2 linked regions of the Variovorax paradoxus genome follow. The protein of the gene in region 1 interacts with the protein of each later gene in a pairwise test. Links are inferred from orthologs where the notes say so. Each region holds a gene or a part of one and is shown in the gene's direction. Other genes may lie near its edges.

What was found.
Region 2: the proteins of recR (region 1) and recO interact in binary tests that used the Escherichia coli proteins (3 or more experiments, as listed by UniProt). The link is inferred for Variovorax paradoxus from one-to-one orthologs.

Annotation. Positions count from the first base shown.
Region 1 is NZ_CP091716.1:4,417,472-4,422,582, reverse strand. The notes cover bases 1-2,719. They hold recR (recombination mediator RecR), read left to right. Parts: upstream 1-924; coding sequence 925-1,515; downstream 1,516-2,719. Other genes in these bases: L3V85_RS20470 (ABC transporter substrate-binding protein), read left to right, coding at 2,073-2,719; L3V85_RS20475 (MAPEG family protein), read left to right, coding at 1,543-1,935; L3V85_RS20485 (YbaB/EbfC family nucleoid-associated protein), read left to right, coding at 585-917; dnaX (DNA polymerase III subunit gamma/tau), read left to right, coding at 1-528. Outside these bases: more of L3V85_RS20470, read left to right, coding at 2,720-3,110; L3V85_RS20465 (ABC transporter ATP-binding protein), read left to right, coding at 3,166-3,981; L3V85_RS20460 (ABC transporter permease), read left to right, coding at 3,981-4,823; L3V85_RS20455 (low temperature requirement protein A), read left to right, coding at 4,899-5,111. UniProt on the Escherichia coli protein: May play a role in DNA repair. It seems to be involved in an RecBC-independent recombinational process of DNA repair. It may act with RecF and RecO.
Region 2 is NZ_CP091716.1:2,229,473-2,234,752, forward strand. Bases 2,393-5,280 are described here. They hold recO (DNA repair protein RecO), read left to right. Parts: upstream 2,393-3,395; coding sequence 3,396-4,166; downstream 4,167-5,280. Other genes in these bases: era (GTPase Era), read left to right, coding at 2,393-3,259; L3V85_RS10405 (pyridoxine 5'-phosphate synthase), read left to right, coding at 4,163-4,924; acpS (holo-ACP synthase), read left to right, coding at 4,938-5,280. Outside these bases: lepA (translation elongation factor 4), read left to right, coding at 1-206; lepB (signal peptidase I), read left to right, coding at 214-1,179; L3V85_RS10385 (DUF4845 domain-containing protein), read left to right, coding at 1,214-1,582; rnc (ribonuclease III), read left to right, coding at 1,600-2,286; more of era, read left to right, coding at 2,294-2,392. UniProt on the Escherichia coli protein: Involved in DNA repair and RecF pathway recombination.

The DNA of each region.
Region 1 (5,111 bases):
CGCCAGCCCGAGCAGCGCCCGGAGCCGCCCGACGCACCGGCCAAGGTCGTCGGCGTGCCCATCCGCGTGCAGCCGCCGCCGAGTGCGCGCGACATTCCTCCTGCCGAGGGCTCGCAGCGCGTTCCCTACACCCCCATTCCCCAGAGCGAAGACGGCGACTTCTGGCATGCCACGGTCACGCAACTGGTCGCGTCCGAGGCCATCAACGCCCTGACGCGCGAGCTGGCGCTGCAGTCGCAATTGGTGGGCCGTGACACCGACCAATGGATGCTGCGCATCGAGCGCGAGACGCTCAACCAGCCTTCCAGCCGCGAGAAGCTGACGGCCGCGCTCAACGGCCTGGGCCACGACATCAAGCTCACGATCGAGATCGGTGGCGTGGTCGACAGCCCTGCGCGCCGCAACAGGCAGGCCGCCGACGAGCGTCAGCGCGTGGCCGAGGACGCCATTCACAACGACCCCGAAGTACAGGCGCTGATGCGCGACTTCGATGCGAAGATCGTCCCAGGAACCCTGAAACCGGCCTGAGCTTTCGTCTCTCTTATCCTTCTCCCATTTTTCCAACCCAACAATCAGGACCAACGATGTTCAACAAAGGACAACTGGCCGGCCTCATGAAGCAGGCGCAGGCAATGCAGGACAACCTCAAGAAGGCCCAGGAAGAGCTGGCCCACATCGAGGTCGAGGGTGAATCCGGCGCCGGTCTCGTCAAGGTCGTCATGACCTGCAAGCACGACGTCAAGCGCATCACCATCGATCCGAGCCTGCTGGCCGACGACAAGGACATGCTCGAAGACCTGGTGGCCGCCGCCTTCAACGCCGCCGTGCGCAAGGCCGAGGAAACCAGCGAGCAGAAGATGGGCAAGCTGACGGCCGGCATGCCCGGCCTCCCGCCCGGCATGAAGCTGCCGTTCTAAGCGGCACATGGCCGACGCCAGTTCGCTCGACGCCCTGATCGATGCGCTGCGCCGCCTGCCCGGTGTCGGCGTCAAGTCGGCCTCGCGCATGGCCTTTCATCTGCTGCAGCATGACCGCGACGGCGCGCAGTTGCTCGCGCGCGCACTGCAGCAGGCGGCGGGCAATGTGCGGCACTGCGAACTTTGCAACACCTTCACCGAAGCGCCGATCTGCAGTGTCTGCATGGACTCGCGGCGCGACGTGACCAAGCTCTGCGTGGTCGAGACACCGGCCGACCAGGCCGCACTGGAGCGCACCGGCGCATTCCGCGGCTATTACTTCGTGCTGATGGGCAAGCTCAGTCCGCTCGACGGCATCGGGCCCAACGACATCGGGCTGCAGAAGCTCTTCAATCGCGCGCTCGACGGCACGGTGAGCGAGGTCATCCTCGCCACCAACTTCACGGCCGAGGGCGAAGCCACGGCGCACGTGATCGGCGAAGCGCTCAAGCAGCGTGGCCTGATGGTGACGCGTCTCGCGCGCGGCGTGCCGGCCGGCAGCGAACTCGAGTACGTGGACCTCGGCACCATCGCGCACGCGCTGGTGGATCGGCGGTAGCCACGCCGCCGGCGGAGACAAAACGAAATGACTTTTTCACTGCTCACGGTAGCCTATTGGTGCGTGTTCATCGCCTGTGGGCTGCCGTACCTGGCCGCGTGGATCGCCAAGGCGGGCAGTTTCGGCCCGCGCGACAACATGCAGCCGCGCGAATGGGCCGCGAAGCAGAGCGGCTGGCGCGCGCGTGCCAACAGCGCGCAGGCCAACAGCTTCGAGGGATTGCCGTTCTTCATCGGCGCCGTGATCATCGCGCACCAGCTCGGCGCGGCGCAGGGGCGGCTCGACATGCTCGCAGTGGCCTACGTGGTGCTTCGCGTGATCTATATCGGCCTTTACATCAAGGGCATCGGCAGCGCGCGCAGCGCGGTCTGGGCGCTCGGTTTCCTGGTCAACGCCGCGATCCTTTTCATCGCGCGATAAGCCCCGTGCGCAGGGCCTTCTGGAGGCCTTCATGCTTACGTGGAAACCCGCACGGGATGACCCCGATGCAGTCGCGTGATGCGGCCCCTAAGCTCGATTCAGTCCAGACGAATCACAGAGCCTCCAGGCACCGTTTCATGCTCCATCGCCGCACCCTCATTTCCGCCTCCGCCATTGCCGCCGCAACCATCGCGTTGCCGCGCGTCTTTGCGCAGCAGGCGAAGCTGGAGAAGACCAAGGTCTCCATCGCGGTGGGCGGCAAGGCGGCGTTCTACTACCTGCCGCTGACCATCTCCGAGCAGCTCGGCTATTTCAAGGCCGAGGGGCTGGACGTGGAAATCTCCGACTTCGCCGGCGGCGCGCGCGCGTTGCAGGCCGTGGTCGGCGGCTCGGCCGACGTCTGCTCCGGCGCCTACGAACACACCATCAACCTGCAGGCCAAGAACCAGTTCTTCCAGGCCTTCGTGCTGCAGGGCCGCGCACCGCAGATCGCGGTGGGCGTGTCGACCAAGAACATGGCCGGCTATACCGGCATCCAGGATCTCAAGGGGAAGAAGATCGGCGTCTCGGCACCGGGCTCGTCGACCAACATGGTGGCCAACCTCGTGCTGTCGCGCGGCGGTCTCAAGGCCAGCGACGTGAGCTACATCGGCGTGGGCGTGGCGGCCGGTGCGCTCACCGCGTTGCGCTCGGGGCAGATCGACGCCATCAGCAACACCGATCCGGTGATGACGATGCTCGAGCAGAAAGGTGACGTGAAGATCATCAGCGACACGCGCACGCTCAAGGGCACGCAGCAGGTGTTCGGCGGCACGATGCCGGCGGCCTGCCTGTATGCGTCGACCGAGTTCATCCAGAAGAATCCGAACACCTGCCAGGCGCTGGCGAATGCCATCGTGCACGGCCTGAAATGGCTGCAGACGGCGGGGCCGGGCGACATCATCAAGACGGTGCCGGAGACCTACCTGCTGGGCGACCGCGCGCTGTACCTCGCTTCTTTCGACAAGGTGCGCGAGTCGATCGCGACAGACGGCCTGGTGCCGGCCGACGGCCCCAAGACCGCGCTCACCGCGATCGCCAGCTTCGACAACACCGTGAAGGCCGACAAGATCGACCTCGCCAAGACCTACACCAACGATTTTGCCCGGCGCGCGAAAGACAGGTTCAAAGCCTGATTCCGAACGTCCTCGCGACCCGGCCCTGGCCGGGTTTTTTATGCCCCGTCCGACCATGTCCGACCACGCACTCGAACTCCTCTCCATCAGCTGCACCTTCCATTCGAAGGACGATCCCGGCCAGCGCTACACCGCGGTGGCCGACACCACGCTGCGCATCAGGGCCGGGGAGTTCGTGTCGGTGGTCGGCCCCACCGGCTGCGGCAAGTCGACGCTGCTGAACGTGGGCGCGGGCCTGCTGGAACCCTCATCGGGCACGGTCAAGGTGTTCGGCAAGACGCTGGAGGGCGTCAACGCGAGAGCGGGCTACATGTTCCAGACCGAAGCGCTGATGCCCTGGCGCAGCGCCATCGACAACGTGATGGTCGGGCTGCAGTACCGCGGCGTGCCCGACGCCGATGCGCGCAGGCAGGCCGAAGCATGGCTCGCGCGTGTGGGCCTGGCGGGCTTCGGCGACCGTTATCCGCACCAGCTTTCCGGCGGCATGCGCAAGCGCGTGGCGCTGGCGCAGACGCTGGTGCTCGACCCCGACATCATCCTCATGGACGAGCCCTTCAGCGCGCTCGACATCCAGACGCGCCAGCTGATGGAAAACGAAGTGCTCGACCTCTGGAGCGCGAAGAAGAAGGCGGTGCTGTTCATCACGCACGACCTGGACGAGGCCATCGCGATGAGCGACCGCGTGGTGGTGCTGTCGGCCGGACCGGCGACGCATCCCATCGGTGAGTTCGCCATCGACCTGGCGCGTCCGCGCGACGTGGCCGAGGTGCGCACGCAGCCGCGCTTCGTCGAGCTGCACACCCAGATCTGGGAGGTGCTGCGCGACGAGGTGCTCAAGGGCTATGCCCAGCAGTTGAGGAAGGCCGCCTGATGCCGCGCGCGAACTTCGGCCTCAACGAGCGCAATGCGCGCTTCTGGCAACTGGCGCTGCTGGTGCTGATTCTGATTGCGTGGCACCTGGCTTCGCGCAACCAGCAGTTCGCTTTCTTCGTGGGCGAGCCGATCCAGGTCGCGGGCCGCATCTGGAGCTGGTTCCTGCCGTTCGAGGTGCCGGCCAACGCGCTCTTTCCCGAAGGGCTCAAGGGCAACGCCGACATCTACCTGCACCTGGGCACCACGCTGCTGGAGACGGTGCTGGCCTTCGGCATCGGCACCGTGCTGGGGCTGGCCTGCGGGCTGTGGCTGGCGCTGGCGCCCACGGCGAGCCTGATCCTCGACCCCTACATCAAGGCCGCCAACTCGATGCCGCGCGTGATTCTTGCGCCCATCTTCGCGCTGTGGTTCGGCCTGGGCATCTGGAGCAAGGTGGCGCTGGCGGTGACGCTGGTGTTCTTCATCGTGTTCTTCAACGTCTACCAGGGCGTGCGCGAGGTGAGCCCGGTGGTGCTGGCCAACGCGAAGATGCTGGGCGCCAGCCAGCGGCAGCTGCTGCGCACTGTGTACCTGCCCAGCGCCACCAGCTGGGTGTTCTCCAGCCTGCACACGTCGGTGGGGCTGGCCTTCGTGGGCGCGGTGGTGGGCGAGTACCTGGGCTCGGCGCGGGGCGTGGGCTACCTCATTCTGCAGGCCGAGGGCACCTTCGACGTCAACACCGTGTTCGCGGGCATCGTGGTGCTCACGGCATTTGCGCTGGTGCTCGACGGCATCGTCGGGCTGATCGAGAAGCGCCTCATGAAGTGGCAGCCCAAGACGGGCGAGACAGAGAAGCTGTAGCAACCCTCGTGCGATGATTCCGCGCGGCGCCCTGGAGCATCAAGGAGCGCCACAACGACTTCACAGGGGTAAAGAATGAGCCACGACAACAAGCGGGCCACGACCTTGCGCTCGCGCAGCGAGGCGGCCAGGGTCTCGAACGAAGAGCTGTTCTTCGACCTGGTCTACGCGTTTTCCGTCACGCAACTGTCCCACTACCTGCTCGACCACCTCACGCTGCTGGGGGCGCTGCAGACGCTGGTGATGTGGTTCGCGGTATGGCTGGGCTGGCAGTACACCGCCTGGACC
Region 2 (5,280 bases), 2.2 Mb from region 1 along the record:
AGGCCGCCATCGGGGTCACCATCATTGCGCGTGAGACAATCAAGGCCCTTCGCAAGAACGTGCTGGCCAAGTGCTACGGCGGCGACATTTCCCGCAAGAAGAAGCTGCTCGAGAAGCAGAAGGCCGGCAAGAAAAGAATGAAGCAGATCGGATCCGTCGAGGTCCCGCAAGAGGCCTTCCTCGCGATTCTGCAAGTCGAAGACTGATCAAAAAATGGCATTCATCACCTCCCTGGTACTCGCGATCTTCGCCGGCTACGTCGGTGCCTGGTATTTCGGCGCGATCGAAGGCAACTTCGCACTGCTGCTGTTCCTGGCGACGGTGGTCACCGGCCTCTACTGGCTGGCCGAACGCTTCTATTTCCTGCCGAAGCGCGAGCAGGCGGCCGCCAGGCTCGAGGCCTCGCTGGCCGAGCGCAACGAGCGGCTGGCAGGGCAGGGCATCAAGCAGGTCGATACCGCCGACGCCAAGGCGAGCGAACGCCTGCTGATGCAGCCCTGGTGGCTCGACTGGACCGCCGGCCTGTTTCCGGTGATCCTGGTGGTGTTCCTGCTGCGCTCGTTCCTGTACGAGCCCTTCAAGATTCCTTCGGGCTCGATGATGCCCACGCTGCTGACCGGCGACCTGATCCTGGTCAACAAGTTCACCTACGGCCTGCGCCTGCCGGTGATCAACACCAAGATCACCGACGGCACGCCGCTGGCGCGCGGCGACGTGGTGGTGTTCCGCTACCCGCCCAAGCCCAGCATGGACTACATCAAGCGCGTGGTCGGCGTGCCCGGCGACGAGGTGTCCTACCTGAACAAGAAGCTCATGATCAACGGCCAGCCGGTGTCCAAGGCACCGGACGCCGACTACCTCGACGGCGAGTCGATGCGCCTGCTCAAGCAGTTCACCGAGGACCTCGGCGGCAAGCAGCACAAGATCCTGAACGACGACGCCGCGCCCAATTTCGTGCCGGGTGCCAGCGACTTCCCGGGCCGCGAAAACTGCCGCTACTCGGTCGAAGGCGTGGTCTGCAAGGTGCCCGCCGGCCAGTATTTCATGATGGGCGACAACCGCGATAATTCGGCGGATTCGCGTTTCTGGGGCTTCGTCCCCGACCAGAACATCGTCGGCCGGGCGTTCTTCGTCTGGATGAATTTCGGCGACCTGGGACGCATCGGTCCGTTTCAATAAGCCGTCATCGGCATCGTTCGAGGGGTAAGAGGGCATGAGAACACATCGGTCTGTCGGTAGCAGGGCGTCGCGGCAGCGCGGCATTTCGTTCATCGGCCTGGTGTTCGTCGCGGTGGTGCTTGCCTGCGTGGGCGTGGTCATCGCGCAGGTCATTCCGACGCTGATCGAGTGGCAGGCGATCGACAAGGCCGCCAACAAGGCCAAGGAAGGCACGACCGTGCCTGAAGTGCGCGCCATCTTCGACCGCGCGCAGGCCATCGACGACTTCAAGTCGGTCAGCGGCAAGGACCTGGACATCAAGAAGGTCGGCGACAAGGTGGTCGTCTCGTATGCCTACGAGCGCGAGATCCCCCTGTTCGGCCCGGCCTACCTGACGCTCAAGTACAAAGGCGAGACCCGCTGAACGCGGCGCTTAAAAAGGTGGACGGCAGCCTCGTCGCGCTGCAGGCGCGTCTCCAGCACACCTTCTCCGATCAGCGGCTGCTCCAGCTCGCGCTCACGCACCGCAGTTTCTCGGCCGACCACAACGAGCGCCTCGAGTTTCTCGGCGACTCGGTGCTGAATCTCGCGGTTTCCCACCTTCTCTATATCCGTCTTTCGGCGCTGCCCGAGGGCGACCTGTCGCGCGTGCGCGCCAACCTCGTCAAGCAGGACACCCTGCACCGCCTGGCGGTGGGGCTGGCGCTGTCGCCGCTGCTCAAGCTCGGCGAAGGCGAGGCCCGTTCCGGCGGCCCCAACCGTCCGTCGATCCTGGCCGATGCGCTCGAGGCGCTGATCGGCGCGGTCTACCTCGATGCCGGTTTCGCGGCTGCCCAGGCGCTGGTGCACCGGCTCTACGAGGCGGTCGAGATCAACCCGCGCATGGAAGCGGCGGCGAAAGATCCCAAGACCGAATTGCAGGAATGGCTGCAGGGTCACAAAATGAAGCTGCCGGTGTACCGCGTGGCCGCCACACTGGGCGCGGCGCACAAGCAGACTTTCGATGTCGAGTGCGAAGTGCCCGAGTTGGGTCTTCGCGAACGCGGCATCGGCGGCTCGCGCCGCGCCGGCGAGCAGGCTGCCGCGGCCGCCATGTTGATCCGGCTCAAGGCACGCGGCGCCGCGTGAAATCACAATGAACGATGCTATCAATCCCGTAGCGGGACCCGAAGACCCCGCAGGCGATGCGCCTGCAACCGGGCCGCAGCACTGCGGCCTCATCGCCATCGTCGGCAAGCCCAACGTGGGCAAGTCGACGCTGCTCAATGCGCTGGTCGGCCAGAAGATCAGCATCACCTCGCGCAAGGCCCAGACCACGCGCCACCGCATCACCGGCATGCGCACCCTGGGCGCCACGCAGTTCGTGTTCGTCGACACGCCGGGCTTCCAGACCCTGCATGCCAACGCGCTGAACAAGTCGCTCAACAAGACCGTGCAGGGCGCGGTCGGCGACGTGGACCTGATTCTTTTCGTGGTCGAGGCGGGCAGCTTCACGCCGGCCGACGAGCGCGTGCTCAAGCTGCTCGGCAAGGGCATCCCGACGGTGCTGCTGGCCAACAAGCTGGACAACGTGCACCGCCGCGGCGACATCGCGCCCTGGCTGCAGACCATGCAGGAGAAGCACAGCTTCGCCGAGTTCGTGCCGATGTCGGCCAAGAACGCCAAGGACGTCGAGCGCCTGTTCGACATCTGCAAGAAGTACCTGCCCGAGCAGCCCTGGTTCTACGACGAGGACGAGCTCACCGACCGCAGCGAGAAATTCCTCGCGGGCGAACTGGTGCGCGAAAAACTGTTCCGCCTCACCGGCGACGAGCTGCCCTACACCTCGACCGTCATCATCGACAAGTTCGAGGAAGAGCCGCCCCAGAAGAAGGGCCAGAAGCGGCTGCTGCGCATTGCGGCCACCATCGTGGTCGAGCGCGACGGCCACAAGGCCATGGTGATCGGCGACAAGGGCGAGCGCATCAAGCGCATCGGCATGGAAACCCGTGTCGAGCTCGAGAAGCTGGCCGATGCCAAGGTGTTCCTCGAACTGTGGGTCAAGGTGCGCTCCGGTTGGGCCGACGACGAGGCGCGCGTGCGCTCCTTCGGCTACGAATAACAAACAGGCAAACCCCCAGGCTCGCTCGCTTCGCGTAGCCGCCAACCCCCTTGCAGGGGGCAGCGCCAGTGGCCCGGCCAAGCCGGTTCCGCGGCGTTTGCCGGCCTCAAGCCTCGTTGCTCCATAGCGCACTGACATGGCCACCCACCGCGTTTCGCACGAACCGGCTTATGTGCTCCACCGCTACGACTGGAGCGAGTCGAGCCTGATCCTCGAGGTCTTCACCCGGCACCACGGGCGCATCGCGCTGGTGGCCAAGGGGGCGAAGCGGCCGAGTTCCAATTTCCGGCCGGTGCTGCTGCCGCTGCAGCCGCTGCAGCTCAACTACGGCGGCGACGCCGAGATCCGCACGCTCAAGGGCGCCGAGTGGATGGGCGGCCACGTCATGCCGACCGGCGAGGCGCTGCTGTCGGGCTACTACGTCAACGAACTGCTGCTGCGCCTGCTGGCCCGCGACGACGCCCACGAAGCGCTGTTCGACGCCTATGCCGGCGTGGTGCAGGTGCTGGCGGGCGAGCATGCCGGCGCCCAGGCGGCCACCCATGCCGCCGCGCTGCGGGCCTTCGAACTGCTGCTGCTGCGCGGAGTCGGGCTGCTGCCGTCGCTCGAGGTCCAGACCCTGACGCTGGAGCCGCTGGCGGCCGATGTCCGCTACAGCCTCGTGCCCGAAGCCGGCCTGCGCCAGGCCACCGGCAAGGAGGCCGCGCTGACGGGCGCCGACTGGCAGGCGCTGCAGTCGGTGCTCGACGACCGGGCCCCCTTCACCGCCACGCTGCGCGAAGTGGCCACCATGAATGCCGGCAGCAACAGCGCCCTGCGGAACCAGCTGCGCGCCTTGCTCAACTACCATTGCGGCGTGTCCACGCTGCGTACGCGGCAAATGATGAGAGATCTGCAAGCACTATGAGCACCTCAGGCAACGTCACCTCGCTGTCCGTCAACCTCAACAAGGTGGCCCTGGTCCGCAACACGCGCCACCTGGGCATTCCGAGCGTGGTCAAGGCCGCGCAGGCCTGCCTGGCCGCCGGCGCGCAGGGCATCACCGTGCACCCCCGGCCCGACGCCCGCCACATCCGCGCGCACGACGTGAGCGACCTGTCCGAACTGCTCGCCAAGGACTGGCCGGCCATCGAGTTCAACATCGAAGGCAACCCGTTTCAGAACCTGATGGACTTCGTGCGCGCGCTGAAGCCGCACCAGGCCACCTTCGTGCCCGACAGCGAAACCCAGTCGACCAGCGACCACGGCTGGACCTTCCCCGACGACGCCGAGCGCCTGCGCCCGCTGATCGCCGAGGCCAAGGCGCTGGGCGTGCGCGTCAGCCTGTTCATGGACCCGATTCCCGAGATGATGGCCGCCGTCAAGGCTGTGGGCGCCGACCGCGTCGAGCTCTACACCGAAGGCTATGCCGCCTCGCGCGGCACGCCCGACGAGCAGGCCGTGCTCCAGCGCTATGCGGACACCGCCCGCGCGGCCCATGCCGCCGGCCTGGGCATCAACGCCGGCCACGACCTGAGCCGCGACAACCTGACGGCCTTTCTGCGCGCGGTGCCCAACGTGCTGGAGGTGTCGATCGGCCATGCCTTCGTGGCCGACGCCCTTGAACTCGGCTACGCCGCCGCCACCCGCGACTACCTGCGCTGCATCAGCGAGGCGCAGCAATGAGCGCCGGCGCCGAATGATCTACGGCATCGGCACCGACATCTGCGACCTGCGGCGCATCACCGCGACCTTCGAGCGCCAGGGCGAACGCTTCGCCCGCAAGGTGCTGAGCGACGCCGAGTTCGCGGTCTGGAAGGCACGCAGCGCGCGCTGGCCCAAGCGCGGCATCAGCTACCTCGCGACCCGCTTTTCCGCCAAGGAGGCCTTCAGCAAGGCGATCGGCATGGGCATGCGCATGCCGATGAGCTGGCGCCTGTGCGAGATCGCCAACCTGCCCAGCGGCAAGCCCGTCATCGTGCTGCACGGCGGCCTGAAGGACTGGTTCGAGGCCCAAGGCCTCACGGCCCATGTGACCGTGA